Regions from separate parts of the Shewanella sp. HL-SH4 genome, predicted to be linked through region 1. Evidence: riboswitches for the same ligand, from Rfam matches in the RefSeq annotation. Region 1 holds a riboswitch; the other holds the start of a gene.

Region 1 (12,279 bases):
CCAGACCTTGTTGTGAATTTTGTAAACCTTGAACGCCCGATGAATACGCGGATTGAATTTGCATAATACGTCCTCTGATAACCAATAAAACTTAACTCAGTATCGCCCATACTGGCTAAAATGTACAGTATTTAACCGTTTCTATTATCATTTTATCCAGCTATTTTCCCAATCTTTAAACACAGGATTAAAACCCTTTTGTTGCATGGCTGCTATCACCTGTCCGACATTGCGCTGGTCGCTTATTTCAAACTGATCCAACTGACTATCAGGCTGCTGATAACCGCCTGGTTGGGTTGAACTGCCCGCGCTGATATTGGTGATCCCAAGTGGCAGTAGGTTATCCCTAAATTCGGGGGTTTCACGGGTGGACAAACTAATATCAAGCTGATGATTAAACAGTCTAAATGCACAAATCATTTGCACCAAGCCTATATCGGTTAACACGACTTTAGGTTCAATTCCGCCTGTGCATGGCCGTAACCTTGGCAGTGAGATACTGTAGCGATTCCGCCAATATTGTCGCTCAAGGTAATCAAGATGATACCCCATTAATAACGCATCTATACGCCAGTCATCTAACCCTAACAGCACCCCTAATCCGATTTTATCCACCCCAGACTCAGCTACCCTGCCAGGAGTATCGAGACGATAATTAAAATCTTGTTTTTTACCTCGGGTATGATGTTTTGCATAAGTGCGCGCCCGATAGGTTTCTTGATAAACCATTACAGCATCTAACCCTTGGGAAACGAGACGACGGTATTCATCTGTTTCAAGCGGCTGTACTTCCATTGCCACATAACTAAAATGTTGCTTTATTTGTGGTAAAACATGAGCAAAATATTCAATACCGACTTTGGTTTCATGTTCACCTGAAACTAACAAAACAGAGTCAAATCCACGGGATTTAATGATGGCCACTTCAGCTAAAATTTCATCATCATTTAAGGTTTTACGTTTGATTTTATTACTCATGGTAAAACCACAGTAATCACACTCATTGGCGCACAAATTTGATAAATATAGGGGCAAGTATAACCCTAAGTTAGCCCCAAAACGCTGTCGAGTTAAACGAGCCGACTCCTGTGCCATATGCTCTATATATGGTTGAGCCGCTGGCGATAACAGCGCCATCAAACTGTTTAGATTGCCACTTGGATACTGTAATGCCCGCTCAACATCTGCTTCTGTAGTGGCGTATAACTTCATTGATAAATCATCAATATTGAGCTGGCTAAATGTTTCTGAGTAGCGCATTAGCCCACCATACTCGAGGTTAAAAACCCTGTTAACGGACTGGTATTATGGGCATTAGCACTAACTATACTTAGGCCTGCTTGATAAGCTTGTCGACCACTTTGGACTGCTTTTTTAAAACAATCGGCCATTAAAACAGGATTAGTGCTACTGGCAATGGCAGTATTGACTAACACAGCATCAGCTCCCATCTCCATTGCACGACATGCCTGTGAAGGTGCACCGATACCGGCATCAACAATCACTGGCACGCTTGATTGCTCAATAATTATTTTTAAAAAAGCTTCGGTGGCTAAGCCTTGATTACTGCCAATAGGGCTTCCCAATGGCATAACTGCAGCGCAGCCCACTTCTTCTAAACGACGACATAAAACCGGATCAGCATGGATATAGGGCAAAACAATAAAGCCTCTCTCACATAGCGTTTGGGCAGCGATTAATGTCTCTATCGGATCAGGCATTAAATATTTTGGATCAGGATGAATTTCTAGCTTAATCCATTTAGTGCCTAACATTTCAAAGGCTAGTTCGGCGGCAAAAATAGCTTCTTTAGCATTTCTGGCTCCTGCGGTATTAGGGAGTAGTTTTACCCCTAATTGCTGTAACGGACTCAGCAAATCATCTAAGCCGTTTTTAAAATCGATTCGCTTCATCGCTAGCGTCACTAACTGTGACTTTGACGCTTCTATAGAGGCCAACATAGTGGCCGAATTAGCAAACTTACCTGTACCAGTGAATAGGCGGGATTCAAATTGATGATCGGCTATCGTTAACATATTACCCTCCCGCTACGGCGGAAAAAAATTCAAGTTGATCATTAGCTTGGCATTGATATTGATGCCACTCGCTGCGTGGAATGATTTGCTGATTAACCACCAGCGCGACACTTCTAGGTTCTATCTGTTTTAGCGCTAGCACTTGGGCTAATGAGGTATTGGGCTGAAGACGCTGTAGTTCTCCATTGATGTTGATTTCAATCATCACTGCACCTTAACTATTGTGTTTGTTACTGTTAGTGTTCAACAACCTTGCTCATCATTTAGGTCATCAACTTTTGCCATCACTGACAGATGCGTTACTGGCAAACATGGCAATGCTTATCAATATTCATTTTGGCTTTTGACCAAGACAGCCTTTTAGCATCAAAGCGATGTAACACTCCGTATTCTATTGGCCGACCAATGATCTGATTCATACCCGCTAACGCCTGCATAGATGCCATAACCCCAACTGCTGGGCCTAACACCCCTGCTTGGCTACAATTTTGGCTTAATATGCTGTCGGACGGATAAACACAGTGATAACAACCGTGAGAGTTAATGCTTGATGCTTGCGGCTCAGATGAATCTGACAGAGGTAAATAGGCGAACCATTGGCCTTGATCAGCAGAAATTGATGCACTGATCAGCGGCATTTTATATTCAATCGCGATCCGATTAACTAATTGCCGGGTAGTAAAATTGTCGCTGCAATCAAACAATACGGCTGATGAAAGGCCGCTAGCTAATGAACATTTGGGGACAAGGCTGTCAAATAATGCCTGATAGTTACCAGGATTAATAAACACCTGATGGGCGCTTAAATCACAAACCACATTCCTTTGATGTAATTTTTTCATAGCAATACTGGCTTTATTATTCCCTATATCATTAGTATCAAACAATATTTGCCGAGGCAGGTTAGACAACTCGACATCATCACCGTCAATTAGATGAATTATACTCACCCCAGATGCGGCTAAGTATTGCGCCACCAGCTGCCCTAAACCTCCAACGCCGACGATAATAGCGGTGGCATTCATCAAAGCTAACTGGCCTTTTTCTGACACATCAGTTAGTAGCATTTGTTTGGAGTACTGAATGTATTCATGATCATTTAAGCTAGTTTTCATATGCCCTCCAAATGCGTTTGGCTAGCGGTAATATCACTATCTTGGTATTGGGTGTGCTCATTAGGCTGAGTTGGCGAAGTCGATCTAGATTTAGATTGAGATTGAGAACTAGATCCCGTTTGCTGTGTTGGTTCTGTTTGAAATGACGACTCGGTTAACTGTTGCCATTGCTGACTTAAGTTTTTATAGGCAACAGTCGCATCTTTGGCCTGAGTTATTGCCCGCACCACTGCAACATCTTCTACACCAGTTTCGGCAACCTCTTTTAAGCAATCAACATCAATTCCTCCAATAGCAACAGTGGGATAATGACCATTTAGTAACGATACATAACAAGCTAGTTTTGTTAACCCCTGTGGCTTGGATGGCATCTGTTTAGTCGTGGTGGCGAATATATGCCCTAGGGCGATATAGGATGGTTTTAACTGAGTCGCGAGTAGTATTTCAAAGTAACTATGGCTAGATAACCCAAGCGCGATATTATTTGCTGCAAGGGCCGATAAATCTGCAACTAAGGCATCTTCTTGACCTAAATGTACCCCAAATGCACCGTGCTTAAGTGCAAGTTGCCAGTGATCATTAATAAACAATTGGGCATTAAAGTCTCGACCTAGCTGAATAGCACGTTGTACTTGTTGTTCTAACTCCTTTTGTTCTGACTGGTGTTGATCTAACAGGTATTTAGCGGCAATAGGCGGCTCTGAAATTAACTGCCCTGAACCGTATTTCGCTAACCACATCGCTTTGTGCTGTTCATCAACAAAACTGTGCACCTTTTCATAGGACGCTACTTGCATATCATCCACATCTTGCTTAATCCGCAGTTGCACTGTTTTGCAACCGGCTTTTAGTAACGGCTCTAACATTTCAACTGACGACACCACAGGATATATACCTAATGGTGTCGACAGTTTTGTGAAATTAATAGTAGCTGTTCTTAATAACGAGTTACTAACTTGTTGTTCAATACCAAGGGACGGTTTTACAGCAAAGGTAACCTCCTTTGGCGCGGTATCGGTAGCTTTAACATCTGCTACTAACTGTACAATATGTGGCATTAACTCAAGCAATGTTGGCCAACCTGTTCTGGCTAAACATCCAGGCCCTTGACCAAGCTTAATACCGTGTTTAAGACCGTTAGTGACATAGGCTTTAGCTAATACTATGGCATCGTGCAGCACAAAACCCTGTGCGATAAAACTGGCCATTGCAGATGACAAGGTGCAGCCACTGCCATGGTTGTTTACGGTATCAACGCGATCTGAGCTTAGTATAAACACGCTGTTGTTATGCTCGGCGCTGCCACCTTCAACATGATGACAAATATAAACATCATGGGCTTTGTCAGCTTGCCATGGCGCATCGCCACCTTTGGCGACAACAGCACACTCAAAATAATCACTCACCCGCTTGGCCATATTAACCATGCCATCAAGCGTCATATTTTGTGTATTAGTTAACTTATGCTGACTGCCACTATTATCTGCCACGTTAGCTTTTGATACTTTAGTCTCTGTCGCATTAGTGTGTATTGCATTAGTTTCCGTCGCGCTAGCATCTATCGCTTCAACAAGGCTGATTAACTCCATCTGATTTGGGGTGATCATATTAATCACTCCTTTAAATGGACTAAAATCTAGCCTGTGCTGATTAAGCTTATCACCGCTGCTGGCCACCATAACAGGGTCGAGGATCACTGCTATGCTTGCCCTACCATCGAGCTCGTTATTCGTACTAGTGCTAAAATTTCGCAACCAATTAGCCAGCTGATTAAGCTGATATTGATTAGCAAGCAAACCAATTTTAATTGCTTTAGGCGGCATGTCGGTGACTAACGTATTGAGCTGTGCCAGTAACATTTTTTCTGACACAGCCTCAACTAAACTCACCTTTACCGAGTTTTGGGCAGTAAGCGTGGTGATGACACTACAAGCATGGCATTGCAAGTCATTGATAGTGGCTAAGTCGGCTTGAATACCTGCTCCGCCACCACTGTCTGATCCAGCAATAGTCCACACTATCGGTTTAAGCCCAGCTGACTTTTTAAGAGCTGATTGGACAGATTGAATTATTGGCGCCATTACTCAGCAACCTCTGCCACCGATTTTTGATGATACAAGTTAGAACCGTTCGCTTTAAATTCCGCTGACTTTTGTGCCATTTTTGCAGCTATTGTGTCTTTTGACTGAGTAGGTAGCAGATCACCTTGTGCTTGATAAGACTGATAATCAGCAGGCGAAATCACTTCAACATTTTGCAGCGCTTGTTTTTCAAGGTTGGCGGCATATTCACGCACGTCTTGAGTAATTTTCATCGAGCAAAATTTAGGGCCACACATGGAGCAAAAATGGGCGACTTTGGCCGACTCCTGTGGCAATGACTCATCGTGATAGGCTCTGGCTGTGTCAGGATCAAGCCCTAGGTTGTATTGATCTTCCCAGCGAAATTCAAAACGGGCCTTTGATAATGCGTTATCACGTACCTGTGCCCCCGGATGTCCTTTGGCGACATCAGCGGCATGTGCTGCTATCTTGTAAGCTATTAGCCCTTGTTTGACATCTTCTTTGTTCGGCAGACCTAAATGTTCCTTGGGTGTGACATAACACAGCATAGCGACGCCATACCAGGCCATCATGGCCGCACCTATACCAGAGGTAAAATGATCATAACCCGGTGCAATATCGGTCGTTTGTGGTCCTAAGGTATAAAATGGCGCCTCATCACAAAGTTCTAGTTGTTTTTCCATATTGATTTTAATCAACTGCATTGGCACATGGCCAGGGCCTTCAATAATGGTTTGTACATCATATTGCCAGGCAATTTTAACCAGCTCGCCTAAGGTTTCTAATTCGGCAAATTGCGCCTCATCATTGGCATCGGCAATCGAGCCTGGACGCATACCGTCACCTAATGACAAGGACACATCATAGGCGGCACAAATCTCACAAATATCTCGAAAGTGCTCATACAAAAAGCTTTCTTTATGATGACTTAAACACCACTTTGCCATAATAGAACCACCACGAGACACCATGCCGGTTAAGCGTTTGGCTGTCATGGGGACATAACGTAATAACACGCCAGCATGAATGGTAAAGTAATCTACGCCCTGCTCGGCTTGTTCAATCAAGGTATCTCTAAACACTTCCCAAGTAAGATCTTCTGCCACGCCGTTTACTTTCTCTAGCGCTTGATAAATGGGGACTGTGCCAATAGGAACAGGTGAATTACGAATTATCCATTCGCGGGTTTCGTGAATATATCTGCCAGTCGATAAATCCATTACCGTGTCAGCGCCCCAACGTGTCGACCACACCAACTTCTCCACCTCTTCTTCAATGGACGATGTCACCGCTGAGTTACCAATATTGGCGTTCACTTTAACCAAAAAGTTACGCCCAATAATCATAGGCTCTGATTCTGGATGATTAATATTAAGCGGAATAATAGCGCGGCCTCTCGCCACTTCACTGCGGACAAATTCAGGGGTAATTAACTCACCAATCACAGCACCAAAGGATTCACCCTTAGCTTTATTTGTTAGCACTTGATCGCTAACCTCTTGCCTTGCCATGTTTTCACGTATAGCAATGTATTCCATTTCAGGAGTAATAATTCCTTGGCGAGCATAATGCATTTGCGTCACTCGCTTACCCACTTTAGCGCGGCGTGGTGGCGCTAGCGCATCAAAGCGCAAATGATCCAAACCATCATCGGCCAAACGTTGTTGGGTAAAATGAGAGCTAGCACCATCAAGTGCTTCGGTATCATCACGTTCTTCAATCCAAGTTTGACGAAGCTTGGCTAAACCCAAGCGCACATTGATTTCAGCATTGGGATCAGAATACGCACCAGCACAATCGTAAACCTTTAACGGAGGATTTTGTTCTGTAAGGGGATTGGTGTCATCACCGCCCAAAATGGTATCGGTTTGATGAATTTGGCGCATGGCTACGTGTAAATCAGCACGGCTACCTTGCAGATAAATTTTCTCAGAATTGGGATGTTGTAATGGTTTTAAGTTATCAATAAAAGCTTGTGCGCTAGCACGGGTTTCGCGACGATTTGACATGAGCAACCTCGAATAAAATGAGAGAAAGTTGCTTGTCTGGAGGAAAGTGTGTTGAGAGCGAGCAATGTCGTTAACGCAATTCAAACAATGGTTAGACGCAATTGCTGTCAATAATCAAAAGAGGTAAACACGGGTAAAACTAAGTGGATATGGTAAAATCACTTAAGTTTTACGCATGAATAATCACCAAGGATTATTATGCTTGTTACCTACGCAGGTTTTAGCCTGATCAGGTTCAACGGATCCCGAATTAACGGTCTCAGCCTTAATGGCACTCCGACAAGATTCTGTAAGTATAGCCAGAATTAAACCTCAATAACAAGATGTAATATCTGCATATGTTTTCAAGGTGATCTTTAACCTCCCAAGTTGAGCAATAAAGAAAAATGAATTATTTTTCAATAACTGTCGCAGTCTCCCCACTAACCTAGTTATAATTAGCGGGTTTATGTAAACGCAAAGATGCGTAGAATTTTAGGAGATAATTTCCATGCCAGGTTTTGAATTATTCGGTCCAGAAGAAAAGCAGGAAGTCGCTGACGTAATGGAGAACGGTTTTACCTTCCGTTACAACTTTGACCATATGCGTAATGATCGCTGGAAAACTCGCGACATGGAGCAATTACTCTGTGAGAAGATGAACGTTAAACACGCTCATCTTGTATCAAGTGGTACTGCTGCACTTCAAACTGCTATGGCTGCAGCGGGTGTTGGCGCAGGTGATGAAGTTATTGTACCGCCGTTTACTTTTGTGGCTTCTGTGGAAGCAGTATTTATGGCTGGCGCAATCCCCATTTTTGCTGAAATTGATGAAACCTTATGTTTATCGCCAGAAGGCATTGAAGCGGTAATCACTCCTCGCACTAAAGCCATTAACTTAGTCCACATGTGTGGTTCTATGGCTAAAATGGACGAAATTAAAGCCGTTTGTAAAAAGCATAACCTAGTGATACTAGAAGATGCATGCCAGGCCATAGGTGGTAGCTACAAAGGCCAAGCACTAGGCACTATCGGTGATGTCGGTTGTTACTCTTTCGATTCTGTTAAAACCATCACTTGTGGTGAAGGTGGTGCTATTGTCACCAACAATTCAGACATCTACAACCACAGCCATATGTTCTCTGACCATGGACATGATCATGTCGGCAGTGACCGTGGCGCTGAAAGCCACCCAATTATGGGATTAAACTTCCGTATATCTGAAATGAATGCCGCGATGGGTTTAGCTCAATTACGTAAGTTAGATAAAATTATCGCGATTCAACGTAAAAACAAAAAAACCATTAAAGATGCAATGGCACAAATTCCAGAAGTGACTTTCCGTGAAATTCCTGATCCAGAAGGTGACTCAGCAGGTTTCTTAACCTTCTTTTTGCCTACAGAAGAGCGCACTATTGAGATAAACAAAAAACTTGCAGCTAACAAGGTCGATGGTTGTTTTTACTGGTATATCAACAACTGGCATTACCTTAAAAATTGGAAACATATTCAGGAACTTAAAGCCCCTGCTGCGTTACCAATTATGTTAATTGCTGACCGCCCTGACTATACACAAATTAAAACACCAAAATCAGATGCCATTATGAGCCGTACGATTTCGATGTTAATTAAACTGTCTTGGACAGATGAGCAAATTGCAGAGCGTATTGAAAACATCAAACGTGCTTTTGCTTAAATAACTTATCTTCTATCACCTCATTTGAGGTGATAGTACTTTTTACAGTAAATATCTCAATTGGAGAGTGTTGTAATGAGTTTTAAAAATTTTAAATGTGTACCAAAAATGATTTTTGGTCGTGGCTCGTTCGTGCAATTGGACGTGGTATTAGAGCAAGAGCGCAAAGAAGCCGATGATTTTGTGGTATTTCTGGTTGACGACGTACACCAAGAAAAACCATTAGCAGGGCGAGTTCCCAACAAAAGCCAAGACTTAGTCATCTACGTTAACGTAGATGACGAACCAACAACGGTTCAAGTTGATGACTTAACCGCTCAAGTTAAAGCGTTTAACACTAAACAACCAGTCAGTGTTGTTGGTTTAGGCGGCGGCTCTACTATGGATTTAGCCAAAGCGGTATCGCTTATGCTGACTAACCCAGGCAGCTCATCTGAATACCAAGGTTGGGATTTAATTAAAAACCCTGCCATTCACCACATTGGTATTCCTACAGTATCCGGTACCGGCGCTGAAGCATCACGTACTGCGGTACTGTGTGGCCCAGTGCGTAAGTTAGGCTTAAATTCTGACTACACTGTGTTTGATCAAATCATTATGGATTCTGAGTTAATTGCAGGTGTTCCAACAGATCAATGGTTCTACACTGGTATGGATTGCTTCATTCACTGTGTTGAGTCTTTACAAGGGACTTACCTGAACGAATTTGCGAAGGCCTTCGCTGAAAAATCGATGGATTTATGCCGCCAAGTTTACCTAGACGATCATCCAGAAAAAGATGACAAGCTAATGATGGCCTCTTACATGGGCGGAATGAGCATTGCTTATAGCCAGGTGGGTGCATGTCATGCGGTGTCTTACGGTTTAGGCTATGTATTAGGCTACCATCACGGTATTGGTAACTGTTTAGCATTTGATGTGTTAGAAGAATTCTATCCAGAAGGTGTGAAAGAATTCCGTAAAATGATGGAAATTCACAACATCACCCTACCGAAAAACATCTGTAAAGACTTACCAGACGAAACTATTGCTAAGATGGTTGCGGTTACTAAGAGCATGGGCCCATTATGGGACAATGTTTACGGTAAAGGCTGGGAAGAAAAAGTTACCGATGAAATGCTGACTAAGCTGTTCCGTCGTATATAATACGTCTAAGTCATTTTGTCATAAGGGCTCAGATGAGCCCTTTTGTTTACCATTAAAATAGGTTTTTATTGATGAATGTTACTCTATTAATTCCAGCTCGTTATGGTTCAAGCCGTTTTCCTGGAAAGCCATTAGCGCCGATTAATGGTAAACCGATGATCCAACACGTTTACGAACGTGCCTCATTAGCCAGAGGATTAGACAATATTTACGTTGCCACAGATGATGTTCGCATTAAAGATGCCGTTGAAGGTTTTGGTGGTAAAGTGGTTATGACTAGCGCTGATGCCGCATCGGGTACCGATCGTATTAATGATGCTATCAGCCAGTTAGGCCTAGCCGATGATGATTTAGTGATTAACCTACAGGGCGATCAACCCTTAATCGACCCTATTTCGATTGAACAAATCATTAGCTTATTTGAACGCCATCCTGGTGAATTTGAAATGGCGACCTTAGGGTTTGAAATCACCGATAAGAAAGAATTAGACGACCCAATGCACGTAAAAATGGTGTTCGATAATGACTTCAACGCACTGTATTTCTCACGCGCACGCATTCCGTTCGGCCGTGACACTAACGACTACCCTGTCTACAAACACTTAGGTGTTTATGCTTACACCCGTCGTTTTGTTAATGCCTTTGCCCAATTACCACTAGGTAAGTTAGAAGACCTAGAAAAATTAGAGCAACTGCGTGCATTAGAATACGGCTATAAAATAAAAATCGCGATTAGCGCATTCGATTCACCAGAAGTTGATACCCCTGATGATATTCGTAAATGTGAATTACGCTTAGCGGTTGATTAACTAAACCTTGGAGCATCATTATGGATTTATCAGGTTTTGAAGTGTGGATTATCATTGGTTTAGTGGTGGGTGTTATTGCCAGTAATTTAGCCGTATTAAAGTACAGCGCTAAATTTAAAATGCCACATTTAGGTGATCACAAAGATAAAAGCATTGCTCCAGGTGAAAGCGCAGATAAAAATGCCGATGAACATCAGAATGACAATACAGGCGCTAATGCTGGTATAAATAGTACTGATACAAGCAAAAAAGATAACCCATCAACAAAAGCAGATTAATGCTCACTGGCTGTTGTTAAATCTTTAAAACCAATGTTGTTACTCACATTTAAGGCTTCTCATTTTAATGAAATGAAGCCTTAAATGATTTTGAGTAATTGTTTTTAAATTAGGTTAATACCCTCTAAAAATTCAGTATTCAACCTTAGTTTCGCATAATCCTTAGGAGTAATATGCCCCTTACCGCCACTGATACCAGCTCAAACACAATCCATAAATCAAGTACAACAAATTCACCTAAAGCAAACCTAATGTCAGACGAAATGCTCGCCCGCATTGACCAGTCTGAAGCTCGCGTCATTAAAGCTATTTTTCCATCTAACACCAATCATCACAACACTTTATTTGGTGGAGATGCATTAGCATGGATGGACGAAACCGCTTTCATTGCTGCGACCCGTTTTTGCAGAAAGTCTTTAGTTACTGTTAGCTCAGACAGAATTGACTTTAAAAAAGCCATTCCAGCAGGCAGTTTAGCAGAATTAGTCGCTAGGGTTATTCATGTGGGTAATACCTCGCTTAAAGTTGAAGTGAATATTTTTGTCGAAAATATGTATGACGACCATCGCGAACATGCGATTAGAGGTGTATTTACTTTTGTTGCTGTGGATGAACAACGCAATCCTACCAAGGTTTGGCCATTAAGCTAACGCACATAGCACATAGCACATAGCACATAGCACTCCAATAATAGAAACATCAACTGTATCAATGACCACAAGGATGTCGGTCAAGTTAACGTCAGCTATTTTCCAACCACATCACATTTACACTAATACCTGGCGGGTATTTTTGATGAAATGATGAATTTGATTCTCAACTTTAATATCAATCATCTCTTGGGGACGACAGCTATTTGGGCATGGCATATTAGGTGTAGTACCAAATAACCGGCATATTAATGGTCTTTCATCGTAAACCGTACAACCATTTGGCCCTAAATGTACGCAGTTAAACTCATTTAATGCCGCGTCATGATCAGCATCTGTTTTCACTGGTAAACGTGACATTTCTTCTGAGGAGGTGGTGACAGGCCCGCAGCAGTCGTGGCAACCTGGTTTACATTCAAACGTCGGAATACGATCGCGTAAATGATCAACTATCTCTCGGTTATTATTCATAACGGCCTAATATTCTATAATTTATCG
Region 2 (12,279 bases), 410 kb from region 1:
GACAATTTGCAGCGGTTGATCATAAATGGTTTGAGTCTTGTGAATATATTAAAGTACAGCAATGGTTATCAGCGCTAGTTAACTGTGATCTATTTAAACAAGTGATGATTAAATACCCACTTTGGTTAGATGAAAAAAAATCGATCCCGCTAAAGCCACAATAAAATAGTTACTAAGTATTAGTTCTAAGTAATACTAAAAAATAATTTAAATTTTAATAACTTAAGGCTCTTTTATTTAGAGCAAACTTAAGGTAAATTAGCTTGCTGCACATAATACAGCTAAGTATTAAGATGGATTTTTAACTATTTTGCAGCAAGTTCACAATTAACAATTATGCTTAATAAAAGTCATTGCATAACGCAAAGGAAAAATGACATGGACAATATGGATATTACGCTAGCAATACTGCTTGTTACACTGATGCTATTACATGTTTTATTTTGTTATCGTGCGATTACCTCGCATGCGCAAATAAGCAGTAATAAACGCTGGTTTTGGAGTGGAATAAGCTTAGTGATGGGACCATTCGGTTATTATGTGTTTCAAAACTCATTGCCGATAGAGTCTCTTGAATAAAAGGGTTATTTGATACCCCTTACCTTTATAGCTTAAGTTTTACAATTTAAGTGCTAAAGCTTCACTTGTTTTGGGTTAAGTTTTTGAAGTAACTTTTTATCTTGAGTTTGATACTTGAGAAGTGACAACGGCTTAACAATGTCATTTAATGTTATCGCCGAAATGTATGCCCTCATAGGCTAATTGAACACATACATTCAACACAGATGAAACTGCCATATAGCTAGTGCCTATTTGATAACAGGCACTAGAATGTATCCTCTACAAAAAGCGCGCAAATTGACGCCCTTCTTTCAATGACTTTATTGGTGCTGTTACTGTTGGCGTACCTATATATAAAAAGCCTACTATTTGATCATTGTCATGCAAGCCTAAATCTTGATGTACGTTTCTGTCAAAAGCAAAGTCTCCCGAACGCCACACAGCTCCTAGACCTAGAGAAAACACTGCCTGCTGCATCGCCATTGTTGCACACCCTGCTGCTATGTGCTGTTCTATAATTGGTACTTTAGAATGAGTTTGTGTTTTTGCCACCACAGTGATAACTAATGGCGCTCTAAATGGCATTTTTTCAGCTTTTTCGATAAGCGCTTCATCGGCTTGTGACTTTTTTGCGGCGCTGACAAAAATCTCAGCAAGGCGAGTCAGACCATCATCTTGGGCAATAATAAACTCCCATGGCGTTAACCCACCATGATCAGGTACACGAGCGGCTGCATTAAGAATGAAGTCCAGCTGCTCTGTCGTTGGCGCTGGAGTGGTCAATCTTGGGCTAGACTGACGAGTTAATAATAGTTCTGATGCTTTCAACGTTTTTATCCTAGCGATGGCTTTATTTAGGCTGATAATAACAAATATCCCACCTCTTTGGGGGGATATTTGCATTGACTTTAATTGGGTTTAATTGACTTTAATTGGGATTAAACTCGCCTAATGTGATAAATACGTATGCCATAAATACTGCTTATACCGTTTTAGCCAGAAAGCGCTGAATATAATAGTCGACGCTGACGTAACGCCCTCCGCCCATGAACAGTAATACCAAAAGCATCAGTAAATAGGTAATCGCAAACTCAATACCGTTATTCAAAATAACAAAGTTACCTGAACTGGTTAACCATTCATAATTACCATGCTGCTGTAAAATGTCTTTAGCGGCGGCTAATTTTTCACCCGCTGCTAGCACATTGTCATTAGCGAGCCATGAACTGCCATCAGCAATAGCTAACCAGCCATTTTGCCAATGAACCGCAAAAGCTGCCACGGCCATTGTCACTATCAAAGGTAATGAAATAAGTCTTGTGGCTAATCCCATAAGCAACAAAAAGCCACCAAAAAATTCAGTTCCAGCTGCCAAAGCAGTCATCACTTCAGGCATAGGCAGACCAAGGCCCCAATCAGGATTACCAAACCAGCTCGCGGTATCTTCAAAATGGGCCAATTTATTGTATCCAGCTTGCATCAACACTGGTGCAAGATAAATTCTTAATGCTAGTGGAGCCAGACCATCAAAATGAGACAGTTTTTGAAGTATCTTTTGGTATAGAGAAAATAACGTTTGCATCCAACTTCCTTTATTAAACAACAACATTGTTAATACTTAAACTATGTCTGAAATATTATGTAAATGGGTATAGCTAAATAAGACCCTGTATAAGGCAATAATATTTCAACACAGAGGTATTTAAACCCAAATTCAGCACTATCAGGCAATGCGCATCATAAATATTGATTAACTTACTGTCTAAATTTTGGTTTAAGGATAGCTGAAATCAATTAATGAAAAGTATCTATGATACAAGGGAAAGAAGTTTTGACGGGTATTTCTTGCCATCAATAAAGCCCACATCGCACAAAATAGCCAATAACAATTTATCGCATATGCTACGCATTTGGGGGCATTATTATTTAGTGAAGGAGATGCAGTTTCTGCTTGCCATTGAAAGTAGGCCTGTAACAAAGTATCCGTTTGTTGCGTTGATAAACTGTGGGTTGCCAATATTGACGCTAAATCAAAAAGAGGATGACTGGTGGCTGCATATTCAAAATCAATACACATTAATCTTGCTAAGCCTTTGTTTTGATAGCCGTGAATGTCCAATAGCAAGTTAAAGGGGGTTAAATCTCTGTGGCAAAAAGTCGGTGCAATTAAACATTCCTCTAATGCATCAAACCACTGCTTAACCATGTCGCTTTGGTCGTCGAGTTGGTTGAAATAGTGTTGCCATTCGGCGGTTTCCTGCGGATAAGAGGCTATAAGCTGCTGCCGATACTCGTGCCATTGTTGCAGTAAGCTCACCTTTTTTTCAGGTAAAGGCAAAGTTGATAGATTTTTTAATACTTCAAGAAGTTGTTCTACAGGTTGTGAGTTTGATGTACCTATGAGTATCTCACCCTGGCGAGGAGTATTTACACCATACTCGTGATAAGCCTTATGCCAAGGTGTGGTTTCAACAATAAAGTCACTGAGATAAATTTCATAATTATCACTGTAAAAGTGTAATTTAGGTGCTATTGCTATCTGCTGTGCTTGTCGCCAGCTAGCGACTTCATCTTGACGAGAGCACCACACAGCATCAAGTTGGTTCACTCTTAATACTTGTGATTTTTGTATCTGCTCAAATTTAGATTTAAGCAGATAATTTTGGTTACTCAATCCCGCTGACAAGTGTTCAACGCTGATGCAATACTTAGCCAGTTTTTCCAGTTGGTTCGAAGGTACAAGCTTGTTCAGCAAGCTGACCACGTCATTAGGAAGTAAGTTTAACGCTGATTGAGCAACCAATGTTTCTAATTCAACCATTTTGAGAGAGTGGCTCTGAATTTGAATTTGTTTCTGCAAGCCATGTTTTGCGCCACATAAAGTATCCCACCACAGCCATAAAGACATAAAGTACAAACAGTGCAGTTGTCAGCATCAAGCCTTTACTAAAGTACAAATAAATTGATAGCGTATTGATAAAAATCCAATAAAACCAATTTTCAAGCACCTTTTGAGCCACTAAAAAAGTGGTCATTACGGCAAAGCAGGTAGTGGCAGAATCTAGATAAGGAAATGATGCTTGGGTGTAGGTTGCCATAAGGTAACCCACAATAATTGATATTATTGATGTCACAGTAATCAACACGAAATGCGTATTAAGCGACCAACTAACAATGGCTGAGCCACTGTCATTAATAGCATGCTCCGGGCTATTACTCGGCTGCTGCATCCACATCCAATAACCGTAAACAGCCATCGCCATATAATAAATATTAAGCACTGACTCCATTAACAAAGACACTTTCCAGAAAAGTACCGTATAAATTGCCGTGCTGATAAACGCCGCTGCCCAGCACCAAATATTGGTGCGCATGGCTAATGCTAGGTACACCACGGCTAAAATGACTGCAACGGCCTCCCAGGCGGTCATGACACCCATTTCATTGAAGGCCTGGCTTATTGTTTGGCTAAATTCAAACATAAACATTACTCACTGTGGGCTAAATTAAGTTCACCACCAATAAACTTACATACAAATACCGCCTTGCCCCACTTAACATGTGCCGCTTGCATTTCAATCGCCAGCATCGACATAACATCACCATACTCTCCACATATTTGTGTTGCCATAGCGTTGGTTACTCGCTCAATATTGCTGTAACTGTCAACTCGGCCTATGAACCACTTAATAGGGTCTAGGTAATTTTCATTAAATGGATACATGCTAATTTCTGCAGTTAATTTCATTATTGCCCCTCAAATAGTATTTGCGGCGCCTGCAAATACCAAACCGCCGCAATGGTTAAGCTCATTTAACAACGTCCAATATCAACATATGATGCAAATGAGCTTCACGAAAAATTACATAAATTTATAGTCGAAAGTTACGCCAATTTGACGTGGGTCACCGTAACGAATGTATTGCTTATCAGCCCAATCTGTATCGGGCTCGTTACCAAAGTAGAATCCACGCACGCCATAGTTTTCATCAAACACATTACGACCCCACAAATAGGCCGACCAGGTTGGTGTTTCATAACCTAGGCGAGTATTGACTATGTTATAAGCATCAGATTGAGAGTCATTACTGTCTGAATAATAGAAGTCACTTTTACCACTAGTATTAATATTGGCAAACCAACCGGAGTCAGCAAGATAAGTCACACCAGCACTGTAAGTAAAGTTGGGAGAGTGAGCTAATTCGCGTCCAGATAAATCAACAATAGTCCCATTTTTATCCTGGTAGCTATAATCGCCATATTCTGTTTCTAACCAGCCAACACTACCGTACATTTGCAGATTTTCAGTCGCGTACCAATTCAAGTCAAGTTCGGCGCCGTAGTTACTTGAGCTGCCTGCATTTTCAGTGAATAACACAAAGCGTTGTGGATTTTCAGGATCTTGTAATGATGCTGCAACTTGTTGATCTTCTCTGTCCATAAAGAAGAGCGCAAAGTTAGTATCAATTGCCCCCGCTAACCACACAGACTTAAGACCCAACTCGTAGTTATATAAAATTTCAGTATCGAATTGTTTTTTATCAGCCAACTCTGCCGGTAAAGTCATGTTAAAACCACCCGCCTTGTAGCCACGCGCGACTTTCGCATAAGCATTGTGTGCAGCATTAAGCGATTTAGACAAGGCTATATGGCCGCCCCACATGTCTTCAGAAGGCTTGAAGTTGTCATTATTAGTATCAGAATACTCACTGTTGCGGCGCTCAAGGCGCAATCCGCTAGACAGTAAGTAATCGTCACCTAAATGACTATCAAGTTGCGCAAATACCGCGAAATTAGATGCATCATAGCTTGATTGCAACACTTCATCGGGCCAGGTGTTATATTCAGAATATAAGTCATTGTCTTCTTGAAGGTTCATAGCATACACGCCAACTAACCAGTCAGTTGAGTCATTAAAAATACGACTTGCCTGGTTTGATGTGAAGCGAAATTCCTGCGATACAGTGTTACGGTCGCCCTTTTTGTTCCAGGTATAATCGTAAACACAAGGTGCTGAGCCGGTGACATTCCAGTTATCATCATATTCATTACAGGTTTTACTGCTCCAATAAGCAGGATTAGCCCAGTCACCGTCGTATCCATGTTGATGATCAGTTTGTGCAAATGAGGTTAATGACGTTAATTCAAAATATTTAGCGCCTGTGAACGACAGTTTTAGTCCTGCGCCAGTGGTTTTTTGATTATCAATACCCGGTTGATCAGTTAGGGTATCAAAACCATTATTATCCAATGTCCATGCATCATAACCGTTGTTATAGTTGGCGTGTAACAAGGTTAAGTCTGCCTGTACATCATCGGTGGCATACCAACGTAATTTTGCTCGAGTGGTCAATTCATCACGTTGATTAGTATCATCACGGCCTAAATAGCTGTTGTTTCTATAACCATTCTGATCATGCTTTTCAAGCGACACTCGATAAAGTAGCTTTCCTGAATCCGTGATAGGACCAGAGCTAAAACCTGAAAAAGTTTGCAGATTATCATCACCTAAACTGACTTTGGCGCCATTTTCAAACGTGTCTGTTGGGTCATTACTTTTAAGATAGATCAAACCCGCTAATGCATTGGCGCCGTATTGTGTGCCTTGTGGACCACGTAATACTTCAACCTGTTGCATATCGTACATGCTTGACACCATGCCAAGACCTGACAAATCGATATCATCAACAATAAAACCAACCGATGAGTTAGGCGCGCCTTGATATTGCTCTTGTTCGCCAATTCCGCGTATTTGGAAGTATTTTGGGCGTGAGCTACCACCCGACCAGTTAAAGTTAGCAATAGAGTTTAATACATCTTCAAAATGCTGTGCGCCTTCATCTTCTAATTGCTGGGCATCGATAACCGTGACACTTGAAGGCATTTTATCAAGACTGATATTGCTGAAATCTGCATTTACGACAATCACTTCCATCTTTTCAGATTCAGGTGCGATACGCTCAATAGATTCAGTTGCGGCAAGACCATTGGTTGCATAAAGTGCCGTAAGAACAGCTAATGCGAGTGATGATTTTAATGGGAAGATATTTTTTACAGGAAGCATAGGACCTCAAATATTAAGTTTGAGATCCGGCAAGTAGCGATAAAGAAGTGCACATCCATGAGATCGAAGTGGCCCATTCCTACGCCGGTATTAGCCGGATCAGGTTCTAAGGGTTTATCATTTGATATCTCAGTTTTCCAATTAAATATAAAATTTAACCAGCAAAACACCCCTTGGCGGAGGGGATTATATCTTAAATTTAGCTCGCTAGCAGGCAAAACTAATACTTTTTTCTGACTAAAAATAAAGCCAGCAAATGCTGGCTTAAAAAACGTGGATTTTTACTCATCTTAAAAGCTAAACACCTGTTTAGATAAGTTATGGGTTAATTTGAAAATGCCTGGCGAATATACACCTCAAACCGAGTGGCTGTGGTATTAGGGGCAACCGCATTAACTTGCATTTGTTGTTTGCCGTGTAGCTTAAGTGATTTCCAGCTAGTGGCTTCATCTTCAATGGTAAAACCACTGGCATCAAACCAGGTGAATTTATACTGTAGGCGTAAATCTGTTGCCACTAAACTATTGATTTGTGCCGCTGCTTGAATTAAATCTGCGCTCTGACGCTCATTCACGTTAGTCACTGACACTTGTCGGCCAAAAGTACTATTATCGACTCGTACTTCGCCTTGTGAATTAACTGAAATACCCGCTGTATGATTAGCACAGGCTGACAATAATAAACTTACAGATAATACGAAGTAACCCGTTAACTTTTTGATATTCATTGCAAAGCCTCTTCAATTATTCGATCAAAAAATGTGCTCTAGCAGTGGCAATTAACTGCTTTCTATTGGTTTGCCAACAATTAATACTCACATTCGCGACTCTTCGTCCCTGGCGAGTAATTTTACATTCTGCAAAGGTATCTTGATGTAAACCTGCGCGTAAATAGTCAATGGAGAAATCGACAATTTTAGGCACCTTTTTGGCTTGCATAAACACCATTAATTGCACAATTGCCGACATTTCCATAAAACCTGCTATTACCCCACCGTGTATAGCGGGCAATATAGGGTTACCTATATTGTCATCCTTAGCGGGTAATTTAAACACCATTTCGTCGCCAAATCGTTCTACCGACATACCAATAAATTGTGAATACGGCACTTTAGCCAGCAAATAACTGTAGTCATTCAGTTCAATCGCACGTTTTACCACATCTCTCACATCCAGTGAGGCTGAAGAGGCTGGCATATCGGCTTTGTTTGCTAAGGTTTTAGAGTCAGTCATGTTTGGCCTCCGGTAAATTGCCCATTAATGCCTGGCGAAACTCTTCGCCGACCATTTCAGGACTGATACGCATAAAGGTGCCAACGGCATGGGCAATAGGCTCATCAATGCTGTCCTGATAAGCGATTGCACGGGTAAAGGCTACGCTAGAGGATAATCGATAACATTCAGCAAACGCATACACAGCTTTGTGCGGTTCAGCCGGTTTCATATAATCGACACGTAGATCTAATGTGGGTGATATTTCTAAGGTTTGATATTTTGTTAAAATTGCACACACTACCGCAGTGCCGCAGGTTGTATCAATCAATGTGGTGATCACGCCGCCATGAATAACACCGGTATCTGGATAACCGATAATATCTTGACTATAAGGTAGTTCAATAAGTACATGGTGTTCGCTGGCTTCTTTAACCGACAAGCCTAATCGACGGCACTGGGCTAATTGATTAACAAATCGGGTTGCCACTTCCGTTAACGGGAAAAAATCAGAATTAATTTTCATTAGCCGCGGCTCAACATAGGTCCAAGCGGCTTACCACCTAATAAATGCAGATGAATATGGTACACTTCCTGGCCACCATGTTTATTGCAGTTCATGATCAACCGATAACCATCTTCGGCAATGCCTGCTTCATCGGCAAGCTTGGCCGCGACAGTCATCATTCGACCCAAAGCTAACTCATCAGACGCTTTAACATCATTTGCAGTCGCTATTAAATGGTTAGGAATAATCAAAATATGCGTCGGTGCTTGCGGTGAAATATCACGAAATGCAGTAACCAAATCGTCTTGATAAAGAATATCAGCAGGAATTTCACGACGAATAATTTTGCTAAAAATGGTTTCTTCAGCCATTTGATTGTCCTTTTTGCGGTAGCCATGTTGAATGACAAAATGTGGATAGGCTTAAGTTTATAGTATTTTTCAATAAATATAACCGCTAATGATGCTTTTTCATTGTAGTCGTTTGCGTAAACCCGGCAATTTTGGCAGCATGGGTTCATTATAGTTTTTAGCGACTGGACCTTTTATGCATCATCACATTCATGCCATCGATCCCAAAGCCCATTTATTTGCCGTAACCGCCACATTGAATAATGCTCAGCCGCATCAAATATTCAGCTTACCTGCCTGGTTACCGGGCAGTTATATGATCCGTGACTTTGCTAAGAACATCATCGACATTCAATTTTTTGATGAAAATGATGCGCCGATTGGCTTTACGCAACTCGATAAACAAACATGGCAAGTGGATAATCAATCAACCACGATTACCTTGCGTTATCAAATTTATGCCTGGGACTTATCGGTGCGTACAGCTCACCTTGATACTAATCATGGCTTTTTTAATGGTAGTTCAGTTTTTCTCGCTGCCAATGGATTAGAGCATCACCCTCAACAGGTTACGATAGCGCCACCAGCATTGAATGACTTAGCCCAATGGAAAGTGGCGACCAGCATGACACGCGCAGCGGGTGAACAATTTGGTTTTGGCGAGTTTACCGCTGAAAATTACCAGGACTTAATTGATCATCCGGTTGAAATGGGCGACTTAACTATTGATACTTTTGTCGCAGCAGGCGTACCACACGATATTGTGTTAAGTGGAAAGCATCGCGCGAATATGGCCCGTTTAAAGCAAGACTTAAAAGCAATTTGCGAGTACCAAATTCACTTTTTTGATACCCCTGCTCCGTTTGAACGCTATGTGTTTATGACCACGGTATTAGATAATGGCTTTGGTGGTTTAGAGCATAAAGCTTCTACTGCCTTAATGTGTTCACGCAATGATTTACCTAAAAGTGAACAAGGTGAAGTCGAAACAGGCTATCGCACCTATTTATCCCTTTGCAGCCATGAATATTTCCATAGCTGGAATGTAAAACGCATCAAGCCGGCAAAGTTTACCCCGTTTGATTTATCCCAAGAAAGCTACACTGAGCAATTATGGGCTTATGAAGGTATTACCTCTTACTTTGATGACTTAATCACTTATCGCAGTGGCTGTATCGATCAAGAAAGCTATTTAACCTTATTAAGTGAAACCATGACTCGGGTTTATCGTGGTCAAGGCCGCTTTAAACAAAGTTTAGCTTCATCAAGCTTTAATGCGTGGACAAAGTTTTATAAACAAGATGAAAATGCCGCCAATGCTATTGTCAGTTATTACACTAAAGGGGCGCTATTTGCGTTACTGTTAGACTTAACCTTAAGACTTGAAACCCAGGGCAGTAAAAGCCTGGACGATGTGATGCGCATTTTATGGCAAGAGTATGGTTTAACCGAAAAAGGCACCGATAACAAAAGCCATCAACGCATTGTTGAATCATTATTAAAGCGTAATTGTGATGATCTTTTCAGCTTTTTATACAACACAGATGATCTGCCATTAGCTGATTTACTCGCTAAAGTGGGCGTTGAAATGAGCCTGCGAAGCAGTGAAGGCAGCAGTGATACTGGCGGCAGCAAAGCTAAGGGCTTTAAAATTGGATTTGGTGCCCGTGTTAAAGCGGAAAGTTTAGGCTTAAAAATACTTACCGTAACCCAGGATAGTCCAGCTCATCAGGCAGGTTTAAGTGCTGGCGACTTATTAATAGCCGCTGATAATTTACAAGTAAATGGTCAATTTGAGCAACAACTGCAACACTACCCTATTAATGAGTCGATTAAACTACATTGGTTTAGACGCGATGAATTAATGCAAGGTGACTTAATAATTCAAGCTGCTGTAAAAGATACTGTGATGCTAAAGATTAAAGATAAAAATTTAGTCAAACTATGGTTATCTCAATAGATAAAATAACTTAGTACTTAAATATTAGCGCCTACTGATTAAAAAAAAGTGCTTAAGCTTAGCCCTAGAAGGTATCGTATTGTATGCGATATCTTCTAAGCTAATTAAGTCCGTCATTAGTCAAGTGGTCCCTAAACCATCACCTCATGAACATGAGTTTGAGCCCATGCAATTGCTTGACCGCGGCTTGATACCCCAATTTTTCTAAATGCGCGGTACAAATGGGTCTTAATAGTTGATTCACTGACAAATAATTTATTGGCTATATCAAGGTTAGTATTACCAGATAATAATGCCTGTAATACTTCACGCTCTCTGATGGTGAGGTTATCAATATCATTTTCATTGTCTACATTGTCGGAATCAACACGTAAATCAGCAGGAATAACACTTTGGCCTTTTAAAATACTTTCAAGCCCTTTACCTAAATTGGTTAATGTTGCATCAGTATAGAAAACGCCTAATGTAGTCTTAGGGTTTATTAAAAATCTTGCATCAACTTGCTTAGGAAAATTGATAAACACGGTTTTCGTTTCAGTTAACTCCCGTTCAATCACTCGTTGTAATTGGTAAGTTTGTTGTAAATCTATAGTCGACAAATCAAAAACAACTAAACTGCATTTCTGCACCGCAAGAAAATCGGCCATGTTACCTGGCTGTGCACAGGTTAATTTAACTAAAAACTCTTGTGGCCATCTTACTGTCAATAAATCCATTAATAAATGCGAGCGTGATACCAGCATCCAGTTGGCTACTTTAAACATTATTTAACTCTCCTTGTAAACTGATTAACATACAGTGCCGTTTCATCAGTCTAGATGAAACGCTAAAGCACTAAAGTAACAAATTAGTATTACATTAAATATTAGCCAAAAGAGTAGAGTTGTCACTTTTGTTTATATTTAAACATCTAACGCTATCAAAAAACCAACAAGCTAAATCGTAAATCATTGATAAAGTTAAAAAAATAATAAATAACAGCTAGGGCTATCATTAACTTAAATAGGTTCCCCCCTCTTTATTACTATAAAAATTTGCTAAACAAAGACGCAAGCAATGACAGAAACAGCATAATTGATACTATTTGCCAGAACTTGAGTGGATCTTTTTCGATAAAAGGTACCCTAGCTTTGGTAATTTTATGTATTTGAGGGGTATTTATTTGATGGATAAATTCACAGGTATCGGCTTGCCTAAAGCTGGGTTCAATACTCATGGCTTTTTTAAGGACCGAATCCATCCATTCTGGCACCATAGGATTCAATTTATGTACGCTGACATAAGTTAGTTTTAAAAAATCATTTCGCTTGTGACATTTGCATAGCTGACCTTTAAACGGCAATTCACCGGCAAGCATTTCAAAGGCGATTACCGCTAACGAAAACAAGTCTGCTCGGCCATCTGACTGATAACCTAATATCACTTCTGGTGCTGTGTAATCTGCAGTACCCAAGATATTATCGCGCACTAATGGCGTGCTAATTTCAGCAATACCTTTAATAAAGCATGAGCCAAAATCAATTATTTTCACCCCACCCTGGCGGGTAATAAAGATATTATCTGGCTTTAAATCTTGATGTAGTGTCTCACGTCGATGAAAGGCTCTAATGCCAAGTTCCATCTGC

Evidence for each region. Region 1 has a riboswitch for thiamine pyrophosphate ahead of thiC (phosphomethylpyrimidine synthase ThiC). Riboswitches for the same ligand answer to the same signal wherever they lie in the genome.
Region 2: it holds a riboswitch for thiamine pyrophosphate, as region 1 does, so the genes downstream of both, ACRWQL_RS16985 (TonB-dependent receptor) here and thiC (phosphomethylpyrimidine synthase ThiC) in region 1, are expected to answer to the same signal.

Annotation. Positions count from the first base shown of each region.
Region 1 covers NZ_CP195037.1:4,053,783-4,066,061, reverse strand. The annotation lists gene ACRWQL_RS18835 (chemotaxis protein) at 1-64, opposite strand, end outside; gene thiH (2-iminoacetate synthase ThiH) at 148-1,260, opposite strand; gene ACRWQL_RS18825 (thiazole synthase) at 1,260-2,036, opposite strand; gene thiS (sulfur carrier protein ThiS) at 2,038-2,241, opposite strand; gene ACRWQL_RS18815 (HesA/MoeB/ThiF family protein) at 2,336-3,151, opposite strand; gene ACRWQL_RS18810 (bifunctional hydroxymethylpyrimidine kinase/phosphomethylpyrimidine kinase) at 3,148-5,232, opposite strand; gene thiC (phosphomethylpyrimidine synthase ThiC) at 5,232-7,223, opposite strand; TPP riboswitch at 7,413-7,512, opposite strand; gene kdnA (8-amino-3,8-dideoxy-alpha-D-manno-octulosonate transaminase KdnA) at 7,714-8,898, shown strand; gene kdnB (3-deoxy-alpha-D-manno-octulosonate 8-oxidase KdnB) at 8,974-10,044, shown strand; gene kdsB (8-amino-3,8-dideoxy-manno-octulosonate cytidylyltransferase KdsB) at 10,116-10,853, shown strand; gene ACRWQL_RS18785 (DUF2897 family protein) at 10,874-11,131, shown strand; gene ACRWQL_RS18780 (acyl-CoA thioesterase) at 11,383-11,781, shown strand; gene ACRWQL_RS18775 (YkgJ family cysteine cluster protein) at 11,899-12,252, opposite strand.
Region 2 covers NZ_CP195037.1:3,639,679-3,651,957, reverse strand. The annotation lists gene ACRWQL_RS17020 (glutathione S-transferase) at 1-164, shown strand, start outside; gene ACRWQL_RS17015 (hypothetical protein) at 379-579, shown strand; gene ACRWQL_RS17010 (NAD(P)H nitroreductase) at 841-1,389, opposite strand; gene ACRWQL_RS17005 (HvfX family Cu-binding RiPP maturation protein) at 1,544-2,143, opposite strand; gene ACRWQL_RS17000 (phosphotransferase) at 2,336-3,382, opposite strand; gene pnuC (nicotinamide riboside transporter PnuC) at 3,375-4,043, opposite strand; gene ACRWQL_RS16990 (hypothetical protein) at 4,049-4,309, opposite strand; gene ACRWQL_RS16985 (TonB-dependent receptor) at 4,424-6,625, opposite strand; TPP riboswitch at 6,685-6,809, opposite strand; gene ACRWQL_RS16980 (YcfL family protein) at 6,951-7,346, opposite strand; gene ACRWQL_RS16975 (PaaI family thioesterase) at 7,369-7,857, opposite strand; gene ACRWQL_RS16970 (PaaI family thioesterase) at 7,850-8,362, opposite strand; gene hinT (purine nucleoside phosphoramidase) at 8,362-8,715, opposite strand; gene ACRWQL_RS16960 (M61 family metallopeptidase) at 8,891-10,654, shown strand; gene ACRWQL_RS16955 (LuxR C-terminal-related transcriptional regulator) at 10,786-11,418, opposite strand; gene ACRWQL_RS16950 (protein kinase domain-containing protein) at 11,679-12,279, opposite strand, start outside.